DNA from 4 places in the Streptomyces pseudoechinosporeus genome. Region 2 is predicted to be linked to each of the others. Evidence: riboswitches for the same ligand, from Rfam matches in the RefSeq annotation. Region 2 holds a riboswitch; each other region holds the start of a gene.
The links. Region 2 has a riboswitch for cyclic di-AMP ahead of ACYVO6_RS02990 (transglycosylase family protein). Riboswitches for the same ligand answer to the same signal wherever they lie in the genome.

Region 1 (4,832 bases), 120 kb from region 2:
GGAGGGTGACGCCGGCGGCCTTCCAGGCGGCCTGGGTGAGGCCGGAGCAGTCGTAGGAGCCGGGTCCTGAGGCGCCCCAGACGTACGGCTTGCCGGTCTGGGAACGGGCGAAGGCGAGCGCCTTCTCGCCCTTGGCGGTCGAGGTGGCGCTCCCCGCGGAGCTGCCCGTGCCGGTCGAGGTCCCCGCGCCGGTGGAGGGCGCGGGAGTCTGCTGGGCCTGCTGCTGTTGGCGGCGCTGTTCCTCCGCGGCCTGCTGCTGCCGCGCCAGCTCCTCCGCCTTGCGCTGGGCCTCCTCCCGCTTCTCCCGCTCGATCGCCGCGAGCCGCGCCTTCTCCTCGGCGGTCAGCCGCGAGAGCAACTGGCGCGCCTCGGCGAGCTTCCGCTGAACGTCCGCCTTGGACGACTTCAGGGTGTTCTCGGTCTTGGTGAGCGCCTGAAGGCTCTCGGAGGCCTCCTGACGCCGCTGCGTCATCTCGGACTGCTGCGTCGCGTAGTCCTCGACGGCCTGCTGCTGACGGCTGGTCAGCCGGTCCATCAGCTGGTTCTGGTCGAAGTAGTCCTGCGGGGTGTCCGCGAGCAGCAGTGACGCGGTGTCAGGGGCGGCGGCGCCCGTGCGGTACTGCGCGGCGGCGAACGTACCGAGCTCCTCGCGCGCCTCGTTGAGCTTCTGCGTGCGCGAGGCCACGTCGTCAAGGAGGTTGTCGACCTTCTTGCGCTGCTTGCTGCTCTTCTCCTTGGCACCGTTGTACTTCTCGGTCGCCGTCTCCGCCTGCTGGTAGAGGTCGTCGACCTTCTTCTGGACTTCGTCGAGGCTGGGCTGCGGCTCCGCGGAGGGCGAAGCGTTCGCGGTCTGCGACAGGAGAGCCACCGAGGTGAGAGCGGCGGTGGCGAGGGCAGGGGTCCGTATGCCCTTGGGACTGGACGACCGCGCTTTGCGGTGTGGCGCCACGAAGGCGACTCCTTCCGTGCTCCGCCTACCGAGTTAGCTGTCGGGTTCGGGCGTGTGCTTCGGAAGGTTTGCCCTACGGTCCTTGTCCCCTAAGGGAGTTGGACCGATTCACCCCAAAGGTCGGTGGGTCCCCGGCTCCGGGCGGCCACTAGGGCGTTCCGGACTCGGCGGGAGCCGCACGGCCCGGCGACGTTCGCCGGTGGGGGTCGAGCGGCCCACTGCGAAAGCTAACCAACTCGTGTGGCTCTTGTGAAGGTTGATGAGCGAATTGTCCGATACGTTTTCGTGACCTTAGCCTCAGGTGCCATGATCCGTCGCCGACCGTGACGGGACGGTCCTGGAGGGTGAGAGAAATCCCGGCAGGCTCCCGGCAGGGTCGTACCGGCCGAGTTCTCGGGGCGGCGGCGAGGTGTCAGTGGAGGAGCCTAGACTCGGAGAGCGATGAGCAGCCTCTTTGATGACAGCTTCCTGGCGGACCTCAAACCCTCGCGGGACCACGAGGAAGAGCCCCCGCCGCCGCCCGAGGACGAGCACGTACCGGAACAGGTTCCGGACGATCTGTTCGGCGGGAAGTTCGACGTGCCGCCGGACCGGGAGGCCTACTACCGCGATGGTGCCCCGCGTCCCCATGTGGAGGCGGCCACGCTCCTGGAGGGGCTGAACGACAACCAGCGCGCGGCGGTCGTGCATTCCGGCTCCCCCCTGCTCATCGTGGCCGGCGCCGGCTCCGGCAAGACCCGTGTGCTCACACACCGGATCGCGTACCTGCTCGGCGAGCGGAACGTCCACCCGGGCCAGATCCTTGCGATCACGTTCACCAACAAGGCCGCGGGCGAGATGAAGGAGCGCGTCGAGCACCTCGTCGGCCCGCGTGCGAACGCGATGTGGGTGATGACCTTCCACAGCGCCTGCGTCCGCATTCTGCGCCGGGAGTCGAAGAAGCTCGGCTTCACGTCCTCGTTCTCGATCTACGACGCCGCCGACAGCAAGCGCCTCATGGCCCTGGTCTGCCGCGACCTGGACCTCGACCCGAAGCGCTTCCCGCCCAAGTCGTTCAGCGCCAAGATCTCGAACCTGAAGAACGAGCTGATCGACGAAGAGGACTTCGCCGCCCAGGCCTCCGACGGCTTCGAGAAGACCCTCGCCCAGGCCTACGCGATGTACCAGTCACGGCTGCGTGAGGCGAACGCCCTCGACTTCGACGACCTGATCATGACCACGGTCAATCTCTTCCGGGCCTTTCCGGACGTTGCCGAACACTACAGGCGCCGCTTCCGCCACGTACTGGTTGACGAGTACCAGGACACGAACCACGCCCAGTACGCGCTGGTGCGTGAGCTGGTCGGGCCCTCCGGCCCCGAGGGCGACCCGGGCGAGCTGTGCGTCGTGGGCGACGCCGACCAGTCCATCTACGCCTTCCGCGGCGCGACCATCCGCAACATCCTCCAGTTCGAGGAGGACTACCCGGACGCGAAGACGATCCTCCTGGAGCAGAACTACCGCTCCACCCAGACGATCCTCACCGCAGCCAACGCGGTCATCGAGCGCAACGAAAGCCGCCGCCCCAAGAACCTGTGGACCAACGCGGGCGCGGGCGCGCGCATCACGGGCTACGTCGCCGACACGGAGCACGACGAGGCGCAGTTCGTCGCCGACGAGATCGACCGGCTGACCGACGCCGGTGAGGCGAAGGCGGGCGACGTCGCCGTCTTCTACCGTACGAACGCCCAGTCCCGTGTCTTCGAAGAGGTCTTCATCCGCGTCGGCCTGCCCTACAAGGTCGTCGGCGGCGTCCGCTTCTACGAGCGCAAGGAAGTCCGGGACGTCCTCGCGTACTTGAGAGTTCTCGCCAACCCGGAGGACTCCGTACCGCTGAGGCGGATCCTCAATGTCCCCAAGCGGGGCATCGGCGACCGGGCCGAGGCGATGATCGACGCACTCGCCTCGCGGGAGAAGATCAGCTTCTCGCAGGCGCTGCGCCGCGTCGACGAGGCGTACGGCATGGCGGCCCGCTCGACGAACGCCGTCAAGCGGTTCAACACGCTGATGGAGGACCTGCGGACCATCGTCGAGTCGGGCGCGGGCCCGGCGACCGTCCTGGAAGCAATCCTCGAACGCACCGGCTATTTGGCCGAGTTGCAGGCCTCGACCGACCCGCAGGACGAGACCCGCATCGAGAACCTCCAGGAACTGGCCGCCGTGGCCCTGGAGTTCGAGCAGGAGGCCGGCGAGGGCGAGGCATCGGGCGGGCTCTCCGACTTCCTGGAGAGGGTCGCGCTCGTCGCCGACTCCGACCAGATCCCGGACGAGGAAGAGGACGGCTCCGGCGTCATAACGCTGATGACCCTCCACACCGCCAAGGGTCTCGAATTCCCCGTGGTGTTCCTGACCGGCATGGAGGACGGTGTCTTCCCGCACATGCGCGCCCTCGGCCAGACCAAGGAGCTGGAGGAGGAGCGGCGGCTCGCGTATGTCGGCATCACGCGCGCGCGGGAGCGGCTGTATCTGACGCGGTCGTCGATGCGCAGCGCCTGGGGGCAGCCCTCGTACAACCCGCCGTCCCGCTTCCTGGAGGAGATTCCGGACACACATCTGGAGTGGAAGCGGACGGGTTCCATGGGAGCGGTGGCCTCCGGCCCGGCCGCGGGCGTGGCGGCCTCCCTGTCGTCCTCCCGCTCGCGGTCGGTGGCCTCGGGCGCCTCCGGCTTCGCCACGCGGCGGGGCGGTGCCACGGAGAAGCCGGTGGTGTCGCTGGCGGTGGGGGACCGGGTCACCCACGACCAGTTCGGGCTCGGCACGGTGGTCGGCGTGAAGGGCACGGGGTCGAACGCGGAGGCGACGATCGACTTCGGGGACACCAAGCCGAAGCGGCTGCTGCTGCGGTACGCGCCGGTGGAGAAGCTGTAGCCCTGCGGCGGGGCTTGGCGGTCGATCGGCGGGGCGGGTCGGTTACGTCGGGTCGAGGCCGTGGCTGCGAAGCCACGGCAGGGGGTCGATCGCGCCGCCGCCGCCCGGGCGTACCTCGAAGTGGAGGTGCGGGCCCGTCGAGTTGCCGGAGTTGCCGGAGTAGGCGATCGGGTCGCCGGCCTTCACCTCGGTCCCGGAAGCGACCTTGTAGGTGGAGAGATGGCAGTACCACGTCTCCGTACCGTCCTTGGCGGTCACGATCGCCATGTTCCCGTACGCGCTGTTCCACTCCGTACGGACGACGCCGTCGGTTGCGGCCATCACCGTTGTGCCGTACGAGACGGGGAAGTCGATGCCCGAGTGCACGGACATCCAGTTGATGCCGGCCTGGCCGTAGTAGGCGCTGAGCCCGTGCTGCTCGACCGGCAGCACGAACTTCGGACGCAGCCGCTCCTTGCGTGCCGCCTCCGCCGCCGCCCGTTTCTTCTCGGCCTCCTGCTGGGCCTTGAGATCGATCCGCTCCTGCGTACGGCTCGCCCGGTCGGCGAAGTCGTCCGCGTCCGCGGTCAGGCTCTCGAGCTGGGTGTCCAGCTTGTTGTTGGCGATCGCCGGCTGCACAGCGCTTGTGTCGGTCGCGGCCGTCGTCTCATTGCTCTCGTTCTCGCTCCCGCTGCCCACGGACGCGGCCGCGATCCCGGCCACGCCCATCACACACGCGGACGGCACAGCGACCGTCAGCAGAGCGGAACGCTTGGGCGGGGTACGGCGGCGGGAGCGGGAGGCTGCGCGGGATGCGGTGCGTGAACCCGAGCGGGTGGCGACGGGGGTGGTGGCGTGGGCGTCCGGGGCAATCTCTTCGGCACCGTCGAGGAGAGGGGGTTCGTCGTGGCTGCCGGAGCCGGCGTCCGGGTCCAGGTCGTCGGAGGGGTTGAACTCGTCCTCTATGGAGGTCTGTTGTTCGTACGTGACCTGCTCG
Region 2 (4,832 bases):
ACCCTCAAGTCTGTGATCTTCACGTGATCTACGCTGTATCGACTTGTGACAAGTGTTCGAGTCCGGCTAGGTTCACCGCGAAAGCGGGCCTCACCAGTCCCTTTGGTCACACACAGGTCACCCACCGTCGCGTGAAAGGCAACCGCATGCTCTCCGGGAACGGTCGACACCGTCGCCCCCGTCAGGCGCCGGCTCTCTTCGTCGCGGCAGGAGTGACCGGATCGGCCATCGCGATCCCCCTGCTCGGAGCGAGCGGTGCGAGTGCCGCCAGTGGTACGACCTGGGACGCGGTCGCGGAGTGCGAGAGCGGCGGTTCATGGAGCGCCAACTCCGGCAACGGGGAGTACGGCGGGCTCTCGATGACCCAGGAGGAGTGGGAGCAGTACGGCGGTCTCGACTACGCGATGAGCGCCGACCTGGCCAGCCGTTCGCAGCAGATAGCCGTCGCCGAGAAGATCCTCGCGGACCAGGGTACGAGCCCCTGGGCGACCTGCGGACTCGTCGCGGGCCTGACGCAGAACTCCGACTCGGCCGACGTCGACACCGGCCTGGCGCAGGACTCGCCCACGCCCACCCCCACCCCGTCCACCGAAGCGGACCCGGGCGTGGGCTTGGGCTCGGGCGCTGACTCGGGTTCAGGTTCCGGGCAGACGTCAAGTGACGGCTCCATAAAGGGTGATTCATCCGGTACGTCCGAGTCGTCCACCGACTCGTCACAGGACTCCGGCAGCGACACCACCGCCGAATCGCCGAGCCCCGACAGCTCGCCCGCAGATGCGACAAACGAGGGCGACTCGGACAACTCCGGCCAGAACGCCGACGCTTCGGGCGATGAGAGCATAAACACAGGCGACGCAGACGCAGGCACCGGCCGCCATCGCGGCGGCAGTGCCGAAGAGGATGCTGCGGCCTCTCGTACGGACGACTCCGCCGGCCGGCATGCCTCGCGGGCGGACAGCGCCTCGCGCGACGAGGTGGACGCGGTGGACGGCTCGTACACCGTCCGTTCCGGAGACAGTCTCTGGTCGATCGCCGACTCCCTTGACCTCCAAGGCGGATGGTCCGAGTTGTACGCCGGGAACAAGCGGACCGTCGGCGCCGACCCGGACCTCATCCTCCCCGGTCAGCGCCTTGAACTCGGTACAGACTGAGCGGTCGACAAGGTGCCGAACCGGCCCAAAAGTGGCGGCAGTTCGGGCCGAATGTCCGGTTTGGTGAAAGTGAGACATGGATCTCAAAGGCCCTGATCGTCTTTGAAATTCGGCGGATCGCATGTTTACGGTCGTGACCGCTCGCCACAGCGGGCCCCGACGGATGTCACGCCGAATCCTGCCAACGTCCGTACGGGAACAGTCGTCGCGTAAAGCGCCGTAGGCAGGAGCGGGGGACCCAAGGTAAGTGCCGGGCCCGGTCGTTGAGACCAGGTGCGGCTTGGGGTGAAGTCGTGCGGAGCGATCCGTACGGCCGGGCAACTCACCAGGCCCGAACCCGACAGCTCACCTCGTAGGCGTCGGTGAGGGGATCACTTCATGCTGCTTTCCGGCAAGGGCAAGCACCGTCGCCCGTCCAAGGCCACCCGCATAGCCACGCTCGCCGGTGTCACCGGTGCCGCCATCGCCGCCCCGCTGATGGTGTCGGGCACGGCCTCCGCCGCCACCGCCTCCGAGTGGGACGCCGTCGCCCAGTGCGAGTCGGGCGGCAACTGGTCCATCAACACCGGCAACGGCTACTACGGCGGCCTGCAGTTCTCCGCCTCCACCTGGGCCGGTTACGGCGGCACCAAGTACGCCGCCACCGCCGACCAGGCCTCCAAGGCCCAGCAGATCGAGATCGCCGAGAAGGTCCTCGCGGGCCAGGGCAAGGGTGCCTGGCCGGTCTGCGGCAAGGGTCTGTCGGGCGCCGCGTACACCGGCGGCGGCTCCTCGGACTCCGGTGCCGCGCAGGAGAACACCCAGCAGTCCCAGCAGCAGAGCGCGCCGGCCCAGGAGGAGCGCGCCTCCCGCTCCGCGGAGCGCCCGGCTGCCAAGAAGACCGTCACCACCCCGACCGGCAAGAAGGTCAAGAAGGGCGACGGCGAGTACAAGGTCGTCAAGGGCGACACCCTCAGCGAGATCGCCACGGAGAACGACGTCAAGGGCGGCTGGCAGAAGCTGTTCAAGCTGAACGACGACATCGTCGACAACGCGGACGTCATCTACCCGGGCCAGCAGCTGCACCTCAGCTGAACCTGAGCCCTCGGCTCAGCTGAAGCCCAGCCCCCAGAGCGGCGTCAGCTGAGCCCCAGCTCCGCCGAAGCCGAGGCCCCCAGCTCGGCTGAAGCTGAGCCCCCCCCAGGCAGTCCCGCCTCGGTGCGTCTTCCCCCGTACGCACCGAGGCGGGACTTTTTTGCCCCCTGCCTTGTCCCCGGCTTCGCCCTCTTCAGATTTGTTCCGTTCGGAAACAATTTACTCTCGGTTCTGTCCATGGGAGGGGCGGACGGCTGGCCGATCGCCCGGAGCCGGTTAGGCTCGTCATCGCGGAGCCGCCGCGGCTTCGCGCTGTGCGGGCCCAGCGGCCCGCGTAACCGCGTCACATCCCAGAAGGAGATGCTCGTGCCGTCCATCGACGTCGTCGTAGCCCGGGAAATCCTGGACTCCCGAGGCAATCCCACGGTCGAGGTCGAGGTCGGCCTCGACGACGGCAGCACGGGTCGTGCCGCCGTTCCGTCCGGCGCCTCCACGGGCGCCTTCGAGGCTGTCGAACTCCGCGACGGAGACGCCAACCGCTACCTCGGCAAGGGTGTCGAGAAGGCGGTCCTCGCCGTCATCGAGCAGCTCGGCCCGGAGCTCGTCGGTTACGACGCCACCGAGCAGCGGCTGATCGACCAGGCCATGATCGACCTGGACGCCACCGACAACAAGGGCTCGCTCGGCGCCAACGCCATCCTCGGTGTCTCGCTCGCCGTCGCGCACGCCGCCTCCGAGGCCAGCGACCTCCCGCTGTTCCGTTACCTGGGCGGGCCGAACGCGCACCTGCTGCCGGTCCCGATGATGAACATCCTGAACGGCGGCTCGCACGCCGACTCGAACGTGGACATCCAGGAGTTCATGATCGCCCCGATCGGCGCGGAGTCCTTCTCCGAGGCGCTGCGCTGGGGCGCCGAGGTCTACCACACCCTCAAGAAGGTGCTGAAGACCAAGGGCCTGTCCACCGGCCTCGGCGACGAGGGCGGCTTCGCCCCGAACCTGGAGTCCAACCGCGCCGCCCTCGACCTCATCATCGAGGCCATCAAGGAGGCCGGTTACCAGCCTGGCGAGCAGGTCGCCCTCGCGCTCGACGTCGCCGCCTCCGAGTTCTACAAGGACGGCTCGTACCTCTTCGAGGGCAAGGCACGCTCGGCCGCCGAGATGACGGAGTACTACGAGGAGCTCGTCGCCTCGTACCCGCTCGTCTCCATCGAGGACCCGCTGTTCGAGGACGACTGGGCCGGCTGGAAGGTCATCACCGACAAGATCGGCGACAAGGTCCAGATCGTCGGCGACGACCTCTTCGTCACCAACCCGGAGCGCCTGGCCCGCGGTATCGAGGAGGGCTCCGCCAACGCCCTGCTGGTCAAGGTCAACCAGATCGGCTCGCTGACCGAGACCCTGGACGCCGTCGAGATGGCCCAGCGCAACGGCTTCAAGTGCATGATGTCCCACCGCTCCGGCGAGACCGAGGACGTCACCATCGCCGACCTCGCCGTCGCTGTGAACTGCGGCCAGATCAAGACCGGCGCCCCGGCCCGCTCGGACCGCGTCGCCAAGTACAACCAGCTGCTGCGCATCGAGGAGATCCTCGACGACGCTGCGGTGTACGCGGGCCGTTCGGCGTTCCCCCGCTTCAAGGGCTGACCTACACCTGTAGGCACCTCCTTGCCTACGTCCCCGTACGCGGTCCCGTACCGTGTGCGGGGACGTACGCGTGTGTGCAGGGGAGGCATGACATGGCCGCGAAGGACCGGGACCGGTTCTCCACCGCGACCAGGCTGCGGCTGCTCGGCGAGCAGACGGCGGCGCGCGTCTACCGCTCCCAGACCAGGCGCCAGGCCCGCCGTTCCCGGCTGACCGGGCGGGCCGCGCTGCTCGCCCTCGTCCTGTGCACCCTCGTCGTCGCCCTCGCCTATCCGACCCGGCAGTACGTCTCCCAGCGTGCCGAGATCGCCGAACTCGAGCGGCAGCGGGAACAGGCCCGTGAGCGGGTCGAGCAACTGCGCGACCTCAAGGCACGCTGGCAGGACGACGCGTACGCCGAGCAGCGGATCCGCGAGCGCCTGCACTACGTGAAGCCGGGCGAGACCGGCTACATCATGATCGATCCGAACGCGGCGAAGAAGTCGCGTACGACGCAGGGTGCCGCCGCCCGCCCCTGGTACGCCAATGTCTGGGACGCGGTCGACAAGGCCGACCGCGCCGACCAGTGAATGCGATGAGAAAGACGCTTATGGAAACCCCCCCGCCTCCCACCCCGCGAACCGAGCCCACCGACGCGGACGTCGAGGCCTTCAAGCAGCAGCTCGGGCGCCCGCCGCGAGGTCTGCGCGCGATCGCGCACCGCTGCCCCTGCGGTCAGCCCGACGTGGTCGAGACGGCGCCGCGACTGCCGGACGGCACACCGTTCCCGACGACGTACTACCTGACGTGCCCCCGGGCCGCCTCCGCGATCGGCACCCTCGAGGCGGACGGCGTCATGAAGGAGATGACGGAGCGGCTGGCCTCCGACCCCGACCTGGCCGCCGCGTACCGCGCCGCCCACGAGGACTACATCGCCCGCCGCGACGCCATCGAGGTCCTGGAGGGCTTCCCCAGCGCGGG
Region 3 (4,832 bases), on a different contig from region 2:
GCCGAGTTCCTTCTCCTGAAGGGCTCTGTTCACCGCGTACAGACGTCCGCCGAACCCGGCGTCGCGGAGGTTGTCGAGGACGCTGCGCCCCACTCCCCCGGGCGCGCGGCCCGCCCCGATGACGGCGACCGAACCGGGTGCGAGGAGCCGCGCCACGGACCGCGCCTCGGCGCGCTGCTCCCGGGCCCACTGCACCGCGCGTGAGCGGTCGGTGGGCTCCAGGTCGAACTCCAGGCGTACGACGCCGTCTTCGAAGCTGCGCTTCTGCTGGTAGCCGGCGTCCGTGAACACCTTGATCATCTTGTTGTTGGCGGGCAGCACCTCGGCGGCGAACCGGCGGATGCCGCGCTCCCGGGCCACCGCGGCGATGTGTTCCAGCAGCGCGGAGGCCACGCCGCGGCCCTGGTGGGCGTCCTGCACGAGGAAGGCGACCTCGGCCTCGTCGGCGGGAGCGGAGGCGGGCAGCCCCTCGGCGTTGATGCGGTCGTAGCGTACGGTGGCGATGAACTCGCCGCCGACCGTGGCCGCGAGTCCCACCCGGTCCACAAAGTCGTGGTGCGTGAAGCGGTGGACATCCTTGGCGGACAGGCGCGGGTACGGGGCGAAGAAGCGGTAGTACTTCGACTCGTCGGACACCTGCTCGTAGAAGCTGACCAGGCGGTCGGCGTCCTCGGTCGTGATCGGCCGGATGCGCGCGGTGCCGCCGTCGCGCAGCACGACGTCGGCCTCCCAGTGGGCGGGATACTCGTGCCGGTCCGACGAGGTCTGCATGGGCCCCAGAGTACGGCTCGTGTCCGACAATGGCGCGAGGCAGTCTGGGGACCCGACTCGGGCCCCCGCACGGGCTCATGGCTTCAACCGGGCTCCACACCCGCTCGGGGCCGCTTCACGGTATGGAATAGTGGTCTAGACAACCTGAGAACACCTGAAGGGCAGCATCACATGGCTGAGCGCCGCGTCAACGTCGGCTGGGCCGAGGGCCTCCACGCCCGCCCCGCCTCCATCTTCGTCCGTGCGGCCACGGCCGCCGGCGTCCCCGTGACGATCGCCAAGGCGGACGGCAACCCCGTCAACGCCGCTTCCATGCTCGCGGTGCTCGGCCTGGGCGCCAAGGGCGGCGAGGAGATCGTCCTGGCCTCCGACGCCGAGGGCGCGGACGCCGCGCTCGACCGCCTGGCCAAGCTGGTCGCGGAGGGCTTGGAGGAGCTGCCCGAGACTGTTTAGTGCGCCCCCTTTGCGCCTAAACCGGCGCCGCTCTCGCGGAGGTGGTTGCGCGCCGTCGTGGTTCCTCAATTGATGGTTGCGGCAGTCGTCGCTTTGAAGGGCACCTTCCGCACACGCACCTAAAGGGCTCGCCCGGAATGCCGGGCGGGCCCTTTGCAATTCCAGGTTGCGGGCAGCGAAAATAATCCCCCGCGAATTACTCCCCCTTTGTATACGGCGCCACTGTTAATGCCGCAGGCTCGCCGTGTTTACGGGATGTTGCGAAGTCCTCACGCGCTCCACGCGATCACCCCGCTCGGGAAAGCGCAGCCGGTGCGCGGCCGTCGCCCGCTCGGTATGCAGCGCCGTGATCGCCCGGGCCCGCTCGCTGTCGCCGCGCGCCACGGCGTCCACGATGCCGCCGTGCTCCGACCAGGACTCGGCGGGGTTGGCAGGCGCCTCGACCGAGTACATCCAGGCGATCTTGTGCCGCAGCTGGGTGAGCATCGAGGTCAGCGCGGGGCTGCCGGAGGCCTGCGCGAGCGTCTCGTGGAACCAGCCGCCCAGCGAGCGCAGATCCTCGCTCTGGCCCCTCCTGGACCGCTCCTGCCCCAGCCTGACCAGGCCTCGCAGCACCTTGAGGTGCGCCTCCGTACGCCTCTGCGCGGCACGCGCGGCACCCAGCGGCTCCAGGAGCATACGCATCTCCAGCAGGTCGGCGGCCTCCTGCTCGGTGGGTTCCGCGACGCAGGCGCCCGCGTGCCGGCGAGTGACGACGAAACCTTCCGCCTCCAGCGTGCGCAGCGCCTCCCGCACGGGGACCCGCGAGACGCCGTAGCGACGCGCGAGCAGTTCCTCGGTGAGCCGGCTGCCGCGTTCGTAGACACCCGCGACGATGTCGTCACGGATCGCCGTGCATACCGAGTGCGCGGGAATACGCATGACCCGACCTCCGCCTTAATCCCCGCGAAACGCGGTCGATTGACGCCAGTTCAGTGACTCTATTGCAGAGAGCCGGAAATTCCGATGGCGGGCCGGAATCCACAGCTATTTTTTGGACACATAGTGCCGCAGAACAGGCAGTCGTCCCGTCGGCATGCGCGAAGGCCCCGGCTCGGTGAGCCGGGGCCTTCGGGAGCGGTGCGGTGAGTCCGAGTCGTCAGACGTCCACGCCGTGCGAGCGGAGGTAGGCGAGGGGGTCCATGTCCGAGCCGTACTCCTGGGACGTGCGCGCCTCGAAGTGGAGGTGTGCTCCGGTGACGTTGCCGGTCGCCCCGGAGAGGCCTATCTGCTGGCCCGGGGTGACGCTCTGGCCGACGGAGACGGAGATGGACGACATGTGGGCGTACTGGGTGTACGTGCCGTCGTTCATCTTGATGACGACCTGGTTGCCGTACGAGCCCTCGAAGCCGGCCTCTACGACGGTACCGGCGCCCACGGCGCGGACGGTGGTGCCGCTGGCGGCGTGGAAGTCGATGCCGGTGTGGCTGCCGGAGGACCAGACGGAGCCGCCGGCCTTGTAGCCGGTGGAGACGTACGAGTCGCTGATCGGCGAGACGAAGGAGTTGAGCAGGCGCTTGCGCTCGGCCTCGCGGGCGGCGCGCTCCTTGGCCTCGCGCTCCGCCTTGGCCTTCGCCTCGGCCCGGGCCTTCTCCTCGGCGGCCCGCTTCTTCGCGGCCTCCTCGGCCGCCTTGCGGGCGGCGGCCTCTTCGGCGGCCTGCTGCTGAGCGTGGGCCTGGGCGTCGATCTGGTCGGCGACCGAGTCGCCCATGGTGACGGCCTGGGTCAGCCCTGTCTGCTCGACCGAGGACTCGTCGGCGAACGCCGGGGCGGCCAGGGTGCCGATGACACCGGTGGTGGCGAGCGTCGCGACGCCCACGGTCCTCGAGGACGTGCGCTTCGTACGGCTCGGGCGACGGTGCTTCCCGGTGGCGCGGGTGAACGCCATGAAGTGGCTGGTCCTTTCCTTCCTTCTCGCCTACCGGGTTAGCTGACGGGTTCGGAGCAGGAAGGTCTCCTACGGGCTCCCTCCAGGAGGGCGCCCGATTCACCCCAGGGACTGCGATGGGTCCCCGGCTCCCCTGGCTCGCGCCGTACGGGGACTCGGCGATGACTGTCCGGTGCCGCGGGTGCGGCGCACTGCCTGACGAACAGCCGGACCGACGCTAAGCGGGCCGTCTCTCAAACAACAAACGGATGACGGTTTTTGTAGCGCACGCCACAGGGCAGACACACAATCCCCATATCAACTCCCAATCAATCCAATCAATTTGGACAAAGAGGGACCCTGAAGGCTCATCAGCCTTCAGGGTCCCCGGGATGTGCAGCGGCTCTACTCGGCCGCGACCACGCTCACTTCACCGATTCCGAGGGCCTTGACGGGCTCCTCGATCTGAGCGGCGTCCCCGACGAGGACGGTCACCAGACGGTCCACCGGGAAGGCGCTCACGGCCGCCGCGGTGGCCTCCACGGTGCCCGTCGCGGCGAGTTGGCGGTACAGCGTCGCCTGGAAGTCGTCCGGCAGGTACTGCTCGACCTGGTCGGCGAGCGTGCCGGCGACGGCGGCCGCGGTCTCGTACTTGAGCGGCGCCACGCCCACCAGGTTCTGTACGGCGATGTCGCGCTCGGCGTCCGTCAGGCCCTCGGCCGCGAGCGTGCGCAGCACCTTCCAGAGGTCGTCGAGCGCCGGGCCGGTGTTCGGCGTGTCCACCGAGCCGCTGATGGCGAGCATCGCGGCGCCGGCGCCGTCCGGAGCGGAGCGCAGCACCTGGCCGAACGCCCGCACACCGTAGGTGTAACCCTTTTCCTCGCGCAGGACGCGGTCCAGGCGGGAGGTGAGAGTGCCGCCGAGGCAGTACGTGCCGAGCACCTGGGCGGGCCACACACGGTCGTGCCGGTCGGCGCCGACGCGGCCGATGAGCAGCTGTGTCTGGACGGCTCCGGGGCGGTCGACGATGACCACGCGGCCGGTGTCGTCGGCGGTCACCGGAGGCACGGGACGCGCCTCGGCCGGCGAGCCGGTCCAGGCTCCGAGCGTGTCCCCGAGCAGCGCGTCGAGGTCGACGCCCGTGAGGTCGCCGACGACGACCGCGGTGGCCGTCGCGGGGCGTACGTGCTTCTCGTAGAAGGCGCGTACCGCCGCCGAGTCGATGGTCGCGACCGTCTCCTCGGTGCCCTGGCGCGGGCGCGACATGCGCGAGGTCGCCGGGAAGAGCTCCTTGGAGAGCTCCTTGGCGGCGCGGCGGGCCGGGTTGGCGGTCTCGTGCGGGATCTCGTCGAGCCGGTTGCGGACCAGCCGTTCGACCTCGTTGTCCTCGAAGGCGGGCGCCCTGAGGGCGTCGGCGAGCAGGCCGAGCGCCTTCGGAAGCCGCGACACCGGGACTTCGAGGCTCAGTCGTACGCCCGGGTGGTCGGCGTGCGAGTCCAGCGTGGCCCCGCAGCGCTCCAGTTCGGCGGCGAACTCCTCGGCGGAGTGCTTGTCGGTGCCTTCGGAGAACGCGCGCGCCATGATCGTGGCGACACCGTCCAGGCTCTGCGGCTCGGCCTCCAGCGGTGCGTTCAGGAGGAGTTCGACGGCGACGACCTGCTGGCCGGGGCGGTGGCAGCGCAGCACCGTCAGGCCGTTGCCG
Region 4 (4,832 bases), on a different contig from region 2:
CGGGATGGGCGAAGCCACCGCGCAGATGGCCGCCGACGATCCCGACACCAACGTCCTCGCCGTCGACGTGCACACCCCGGGCCAGGGCAACCTCCTCAATCTCGCGGACCAGAAGGGTCTGTCCAACATCCGGGTCGGCAACGGCGACGCGATCATCCTGCTCAGGGAGATGCTCCAGCCGGACTCCCTGAGCGGCCTGCGCGTGTACTTCCCGGACCCCTGGCCCAAGAAGCGCCACCACAAGCGCCGCCTGATCCAGCCGGACTTCCTCACCCTCGCCGCGTCCCGCCTCAGGCCCGGCGCGCTGCTGCACTGCGCCACGGACTGGGAGCCGTACGCCGAGGTGATGCTCGAAGTCCTCACCGCACATCCCGACTTCGAGAACACCCAACCGCACGGCGGCTACGCCCCCCGCCCGGACTTCCGCCCACTGACCCGTTTCGAGAGCCAGGGCCTGGACAAGGGACATGTGGTGCACGACCTGCTGTTCCACCGTGTGCCATCCAGCACCACGCACATCGCGCCGTAAGCCCGACACCGTCGCGAGCCAACCCCCTCCCTGGTTAGGGTCGATGCCGTGGCCACCAGTCCCCCGTATCCGGCGTATCCGGCGTACCCCCCGCCCCCCGGCACCCCCGTCGGCACCCCCACTGGAGGCACCCGGCGACATACACACTGGTGGCGCCGCAAGTGGGTGCGCTACAGCGCGCTGATCACCCTGCTCGCCCTGTCCGGTCTCGTCATCCTGGCCCTGGTCCGCGAACAGACCGGCACCGAGGGCTTTTTGGTGGGCCTCGGCCTGGCCGTGCTGCCCGTCCCGCTGCTGATCGCGGCGTTCCGCTGGCTGGACCGGGTGGAGCCCGGCCCCTGGCGGAACCTGACGTTCGCGTTCGCCTGGGGCGCCTGCGCGGCGGCGCTGATAGCGATCGTGGCGAACAGTTTCGCTACGCGTTGGATAGCCACGGCCACCGCAGACCCCTCGAGCGCCGACACGATCGGCGCGACGGTCATAGCGCCGGTCGTCGAGGAGTCGGCGAAGGCCGCCGCGGTCCTACTCGTCTTCCTGTTCCGCAGACGGGACTTCACCGGAATCGTCGACGGCGTGGTGATAGCCGGGGTCACCGCGACCGGCTTCGCGTTCACCGAGAACATCCTCTACCTCGGCACCGCCTTCGGCACCGACCAGCTGAGCGGCGACGGCGGCATCGCCTCCGTCACCGCCGCCACCTTCTTCGTACGCGTGATCATGTCGCCCTTCGCGCACCCGCTGTTCACCGTGCTCACCGGCATCGGCTTCGGCATCGCGGCGCTCTCGGCGGACCGCCAGCACATACGACGCGTACTGCTGCCCTTCACGGGCCTGCTGCTGGCGATGGGCATGCACGCCCTCTGGAACGGCTCGTCGGCCTTCGGCACGTACGGCTTCTTCGCGGTGTACGCGGCGTTCATGGTGCCCGCGTTCGGCCTGCTGACCTGGCTCGCCATCTGGACCCGGCAGCGCGAACTCGGCACGATCCGCACCGAACTCCCCGCGTACGCCATGGCGGGCTGGCTGACCGTTCCCGAGCCGTTCGTGCTCGGCTCGATGAAGGCGCGGCGACTGGCCCGCGAGTACGCCACGCATCACGGCGGGCGCGCGGCGGGGCGGGCGGTCGCGGAGTACGAGGCGTACGCGACATCCCTGGCGTTCCTGCGCCACCGGGGGCGCCGCGGCCGTGCGGGCACCGATTTCGTCGTACGGGAACGAGAGTTGCTCCACGAACTGTGGGCCCGCCGCGAGCTGGCCCGCCCCGCGCTGGCGTACGCGGCCCGGGCCACGGCTCCGCTCCCCGTACCGCCGCCGTGGCCCACGTACGGGAACGCGTACGGCCAGGCGTCGCCCTACCCGGCGTACAACCCCTACCGAACTTAGAAACCAGGACGCCATCCGCTTCTCGTCCGAAAGCGGATGGCGTCAAAGAACTGGTCAGAGCTGGTCGAAGAGCCGACCGGGACCTACGGGTTTACGGGTTGAGCCCCTTGCTCCGCAGCCAGGCCGCCGGGTCGATTCCGTCGCCGCCCGCCGTGTGGACCTCCATGTGGAGGTGCGCCCCGGTGACGTTGCCGGTCGCGCCGACGCGGCCGATGACCTCGCCCGTGCTGACCTTCTGGCCGACGCTGACGCTGATCGACGACTGGTGGGCGTACCAGACCTCCGTACCGTCGTCGAGCTTGAGCTTCGTGAGGTAGCCGTACGAGCCGTTCCAGCCGGCCTCGGTGATGGTGCCGCTGTGGACCGCTTTGAGCGGCGTACCCGTCGGGGCGGCGAAGTCCAGGCCGGTGTGGGTCCCGGAGGACCACAGCGCGCCGGACTGCCCGTAGGTCGAGGTGATGGTGTACGAGGACGTGGGCAGCGCGTAGCTCCTGGCGAGCTTGGCGAGGCGCTCCGCCTCGGCCTTCTGCCGGGCCTCCTCCTCCGCCTTCTCCTTGGCGGCTTCGGCCTTGGCCTTGGCCGCTTCCCGCTCCTTGGCTGCCTGCTCGGCGGCCTTCTTCGCGGCGGCGGTCTCCGCGGCCCTCTTGGCCTCGCGGTCCACCTGGTCCTGCTGCCGCTCGGCCTGGAGGACGATGCGGGCGCGCAGGGCCTCGCCCGCGTCGGAGTTGCCCTGCTTGGCGTCCGCCGTGCTCAGACCGGCCTGGGTGAGCGGCGTCGTGGAACCCGGCTCTTCCTCGGGCTCGTCCGAGATCAGCGGCAGGTCGGGCAGGGTGATGGAGACCGGCGGCTTGCCAGTGTTCGCGCTGGCCATGCCGCCCGCGCTGACGGCCGCTATGACACCGACGCCCAGAACCGTGGAGCTGCGCGCGAGGCCTCCGCCGCGCTGCTTGCCGACGCGGTGCCTGCCGCGGACGGGCTTGAGGGAATCCTCGGTGGGGTTCCACTCCTCCCAGGTCTCCTCGTCCTGGCGTTTGCCGTAGCCGAATGAGTCGGGCTGCTGCTCATTCGGTGCGAACGAAGTCTGGGGGGCAGGCCGGTTGGACGCCACGTAGGCGCACTCCTTTCCTTCCTTGTCGCCTACCGGGTTAGCTGACGGGTTCGGAGCAGGAAGGTCTCCTACGCGCGTCACTCACGGTGTCTCCACCGAGAACAACGCCCGATTCACCCCAAGTTGGTGGTTCCCCGGTTCCCTTGCGGGATTCGGCGCGTGCGCACGGAGCCGACTCTTGTGCCGGCTGGGACGACCGCGCTGCGTTATCGAACGTTAATAGAGGCGAGCACCGGATTCCAAGCTGTTCTGGAGATTCGTTGGCAGTCTTGGCCTGGACTTTCAGGTCATGAGCGGGACGAATCGGGCGAGTTGATCCTGACTCAGGGGCAATTCACGGCTGTGACTTCTGTTGACAATGTTTCAGTTGTTATGCGGAGTGGGTTCGTTCGACTACTACAAGTGATATAGGGCGCCGCAGGCATGAAGGACCGGCCTCGAAGACCGGCCTCACGGCCTCCTGACCGCCAGCAGCGCCATGTCGTCCGTCGCGCCGCCGACTCCCGTGTGCCGTACGACCTCCTCCACGAGCGTGGCGAGCAGCGCCCGAGGCCGGCGGAAGGTGCGGCCCGCGAGGCACTGAGCCGGGTCGAAGAAGACGCCGTGCCGGTCCCGGGCCTCGGTCACCCCGTCCGTGTAGAAGAGCAGGGTGGCCCCGCCGGGGAACGGGACCTCCTGCGCCCGGTCGGGCCACAGGCCCAACTCGCCCATCCCGAGCGGCAGTGCGGGGTCCTCTGCCCGCAGCGTGTCCAGCGAGCCGTCGGCGTACAGCAGGAGCGGCCCGGGGTGACCGCGGTGGACGAGGCGTACGACGGCGCCGGCGTGCGGGATCTCGGCGAGTACGGCGGTGGTGAAGTCCTCGAACGCCTCAAGGCCGCCGCGCCGGGTGCCCTCGCGCGCCAGCGCCCGCTCCAGCCGCTGCGCCACCGCCTCCAGGGTCGCCTCCTGCTCGGCGGCCTCCCGGAAGGCCCCGATGAGCACGGCCACGGCCGCCACCGCGCCCATGCCCTTCCCGCGCACATCCCCGACGACGAGCCGTACGCCGTGCGAGGTGTCCTGCACGGCGTACAGATCGCCCCCGATGAACGCGTCCGCCTGCGCCGCCTCGTACCGCGCCGCGATATCGAACCCGCCGATCCGCTCGGCCGGCTCGGGCAGTACGGCGCGCTGGGCCGCCTCCGCGATCTCGCGCGCGGAGGCGAGACGTTGGTCACTGCGGCGTACGAGGCGGTTGATGACGAGGGCCAGCGCGGCGACCGCGGCCGCCGTGGCCACCTCTGTGGCCGCTCCCACGTCGTAGGAGCCCCTGATGTGCAGCAGGGCCAGGGCGGCGACGGCCACGACTCCGGTACGCAGCGTGTTGGCGAACGTGGACAGAGGCGCGGCGACGAGCGGGGCGACCGTGAAGAAGGGCACCGCGGTGAAGACGGGCGGGGTGAGGAGGTCGTAGCAGACGCCCGCGACGATCAGCAGCACGGGGAGGGCCCGGACAAGGGTCTGGACGTACGCGCCGCCGCGCGGTCCGCCCTCCGCATCTCCAGGCCCCACCACTTCTCTCCTGCCCTTCACCGCGCTCCGTCCAGATTTCCCGGCGGGTGGTCGGGGGGCGACCTGTGCGGGCCGAGTGGGTGAGCGGGCCATCGGGGACAGGAGGACCGTCGGGAACGCCGGGAAAAACACTCAGGGCCGGAACCCGTAGGTTCCGGCCCTGAGTTTTCAGTAGCGGGGACAGGATTTGAACCTGCGACCTCTGGGTTATGAGCCCAGCGAGCTACCGAGCTGCTCCACCCCGCGTCGGTAAGACCAGTGTAC

Region 1: linked by a shared signal. The riboswitch ahead of ACYVO6_RS02495 (C40 family peptidase) and the one ahead of ACYVO6_RS02990 (transglycosylase family protein) in region 2 are both predicted to bind cyclic di-AMP.
Region 3: linked by a shared signal. The riboswitch ahead of ACYVO6_RS23920 (M23 family metallopeptidase) and the one ahead of ACYVO6_RS02990 (transglycosylase family protein) in region 2 are both predicted to bind cyclic di-AMP.
Region 4: linked by a shared signal. The riboswitch ahead of ACYVO6_RS36700 (M23 family metallopeptidase) and the one ahead of ACYVO6_RS02990 (transglycosylase family protein) in region 2 are both predicted to bind cyclic di-AMP.

The regions. Positions count from the first base shown of each region.
Region 1 is NZ_BAAGPS010000002.1:2,868-7,699, reverse strand. It holds gene ACYVO6_RS02495 (C40 family peptidase) at 1-949, opposite strand, end outside; cyclic di-AMP (ydaO/yuaA leader) riboswitch at 957-1,129, opposite strand; gene pcrA (DNA helicase PcrA) at 1,391-3,856, shown strand; gene ACYVO6_RS02485 (M23 family metallopeptidase) at 3,899-4,832, opposite strand, start outside.
Region 2 is NZ_BAAGPS010000002.1:118,397-123,228, reverse strand. It holds gene ACYVO6_RS02995 (transglycosylase family protein) at 147-1,151, shown strand; cyclic di-AMP (ydaO/yuaA leader) riboswitch at 1,357-1,525, shown strand; gene ACYVO6_RS02990 (transglycosylase family protein) at 1,530-2,225, shown strand; gene eno (phosphopyruvate hydratase) at 2,586-3,872, shown strand; gene ACYVO6_RS02980 (FtsB family cell division protein) at 3,965-4,441, shown strand; gene ACYVO6_RS02975 (DUF501 domain-containing protein) at 4,462-4,832, shown strand, end outside.
Region 3 is NZ_BAAGPS010000023.1:116,465-121,296, reverse strand. It holds gene ACYVO6_RS23935 (bifunctional acetate--CoA ligase family protein/GNAT family N-acetyltransferase) at 1-771, opposite strand, end outside; gene ACYVO6_RS23930 (HPr family phosphocarrier protein) at 943-1,224, shown strand; gene ACYVO6_RS23925 (GntR family transcriptional regulator) at 1,450-2,145, opposite strand; gene ACYVO6_RS23920 (M23 family metallopeptidase) at 2,363-3,151, opposite strand; cyclic di-AMP (ydaO/yuaA leader) riboswitch at 3,165-3,322, opposite strand; gene ACYVO6_RS23915 (M16 family metallopeptidase) at 3,536-4,832, opposite strand, start outside.
Region 4 is NZ_BAAGPS010000054.1:44,566-49,397, reverse strand. It holds gene trmB (tRNA (guanosine(46)-N7)-methyltransferase TrmB) at 1-529, shown strand, start outside; gene ACYVO6_RS36705 (PrsW family intramembrane metalloprotease) at 578-1,912, shown strand; gene ACYVO6_RS36700 (M23 family metallopeptidase) at 2,004-3,020, opposite strand; cyclic di-AMP (ydaO/yuaA leader) riboswitch at 3,032-3,188, opposite strand; gene ACYVO6_RS36695 (PP2C family protein-serine/threonine phosphatase) at 3,471-4,661, opposite strand; tRNA gene ACYVO6_RS36690 (tRNA-Met) at 4,741-4,814, opposite strand.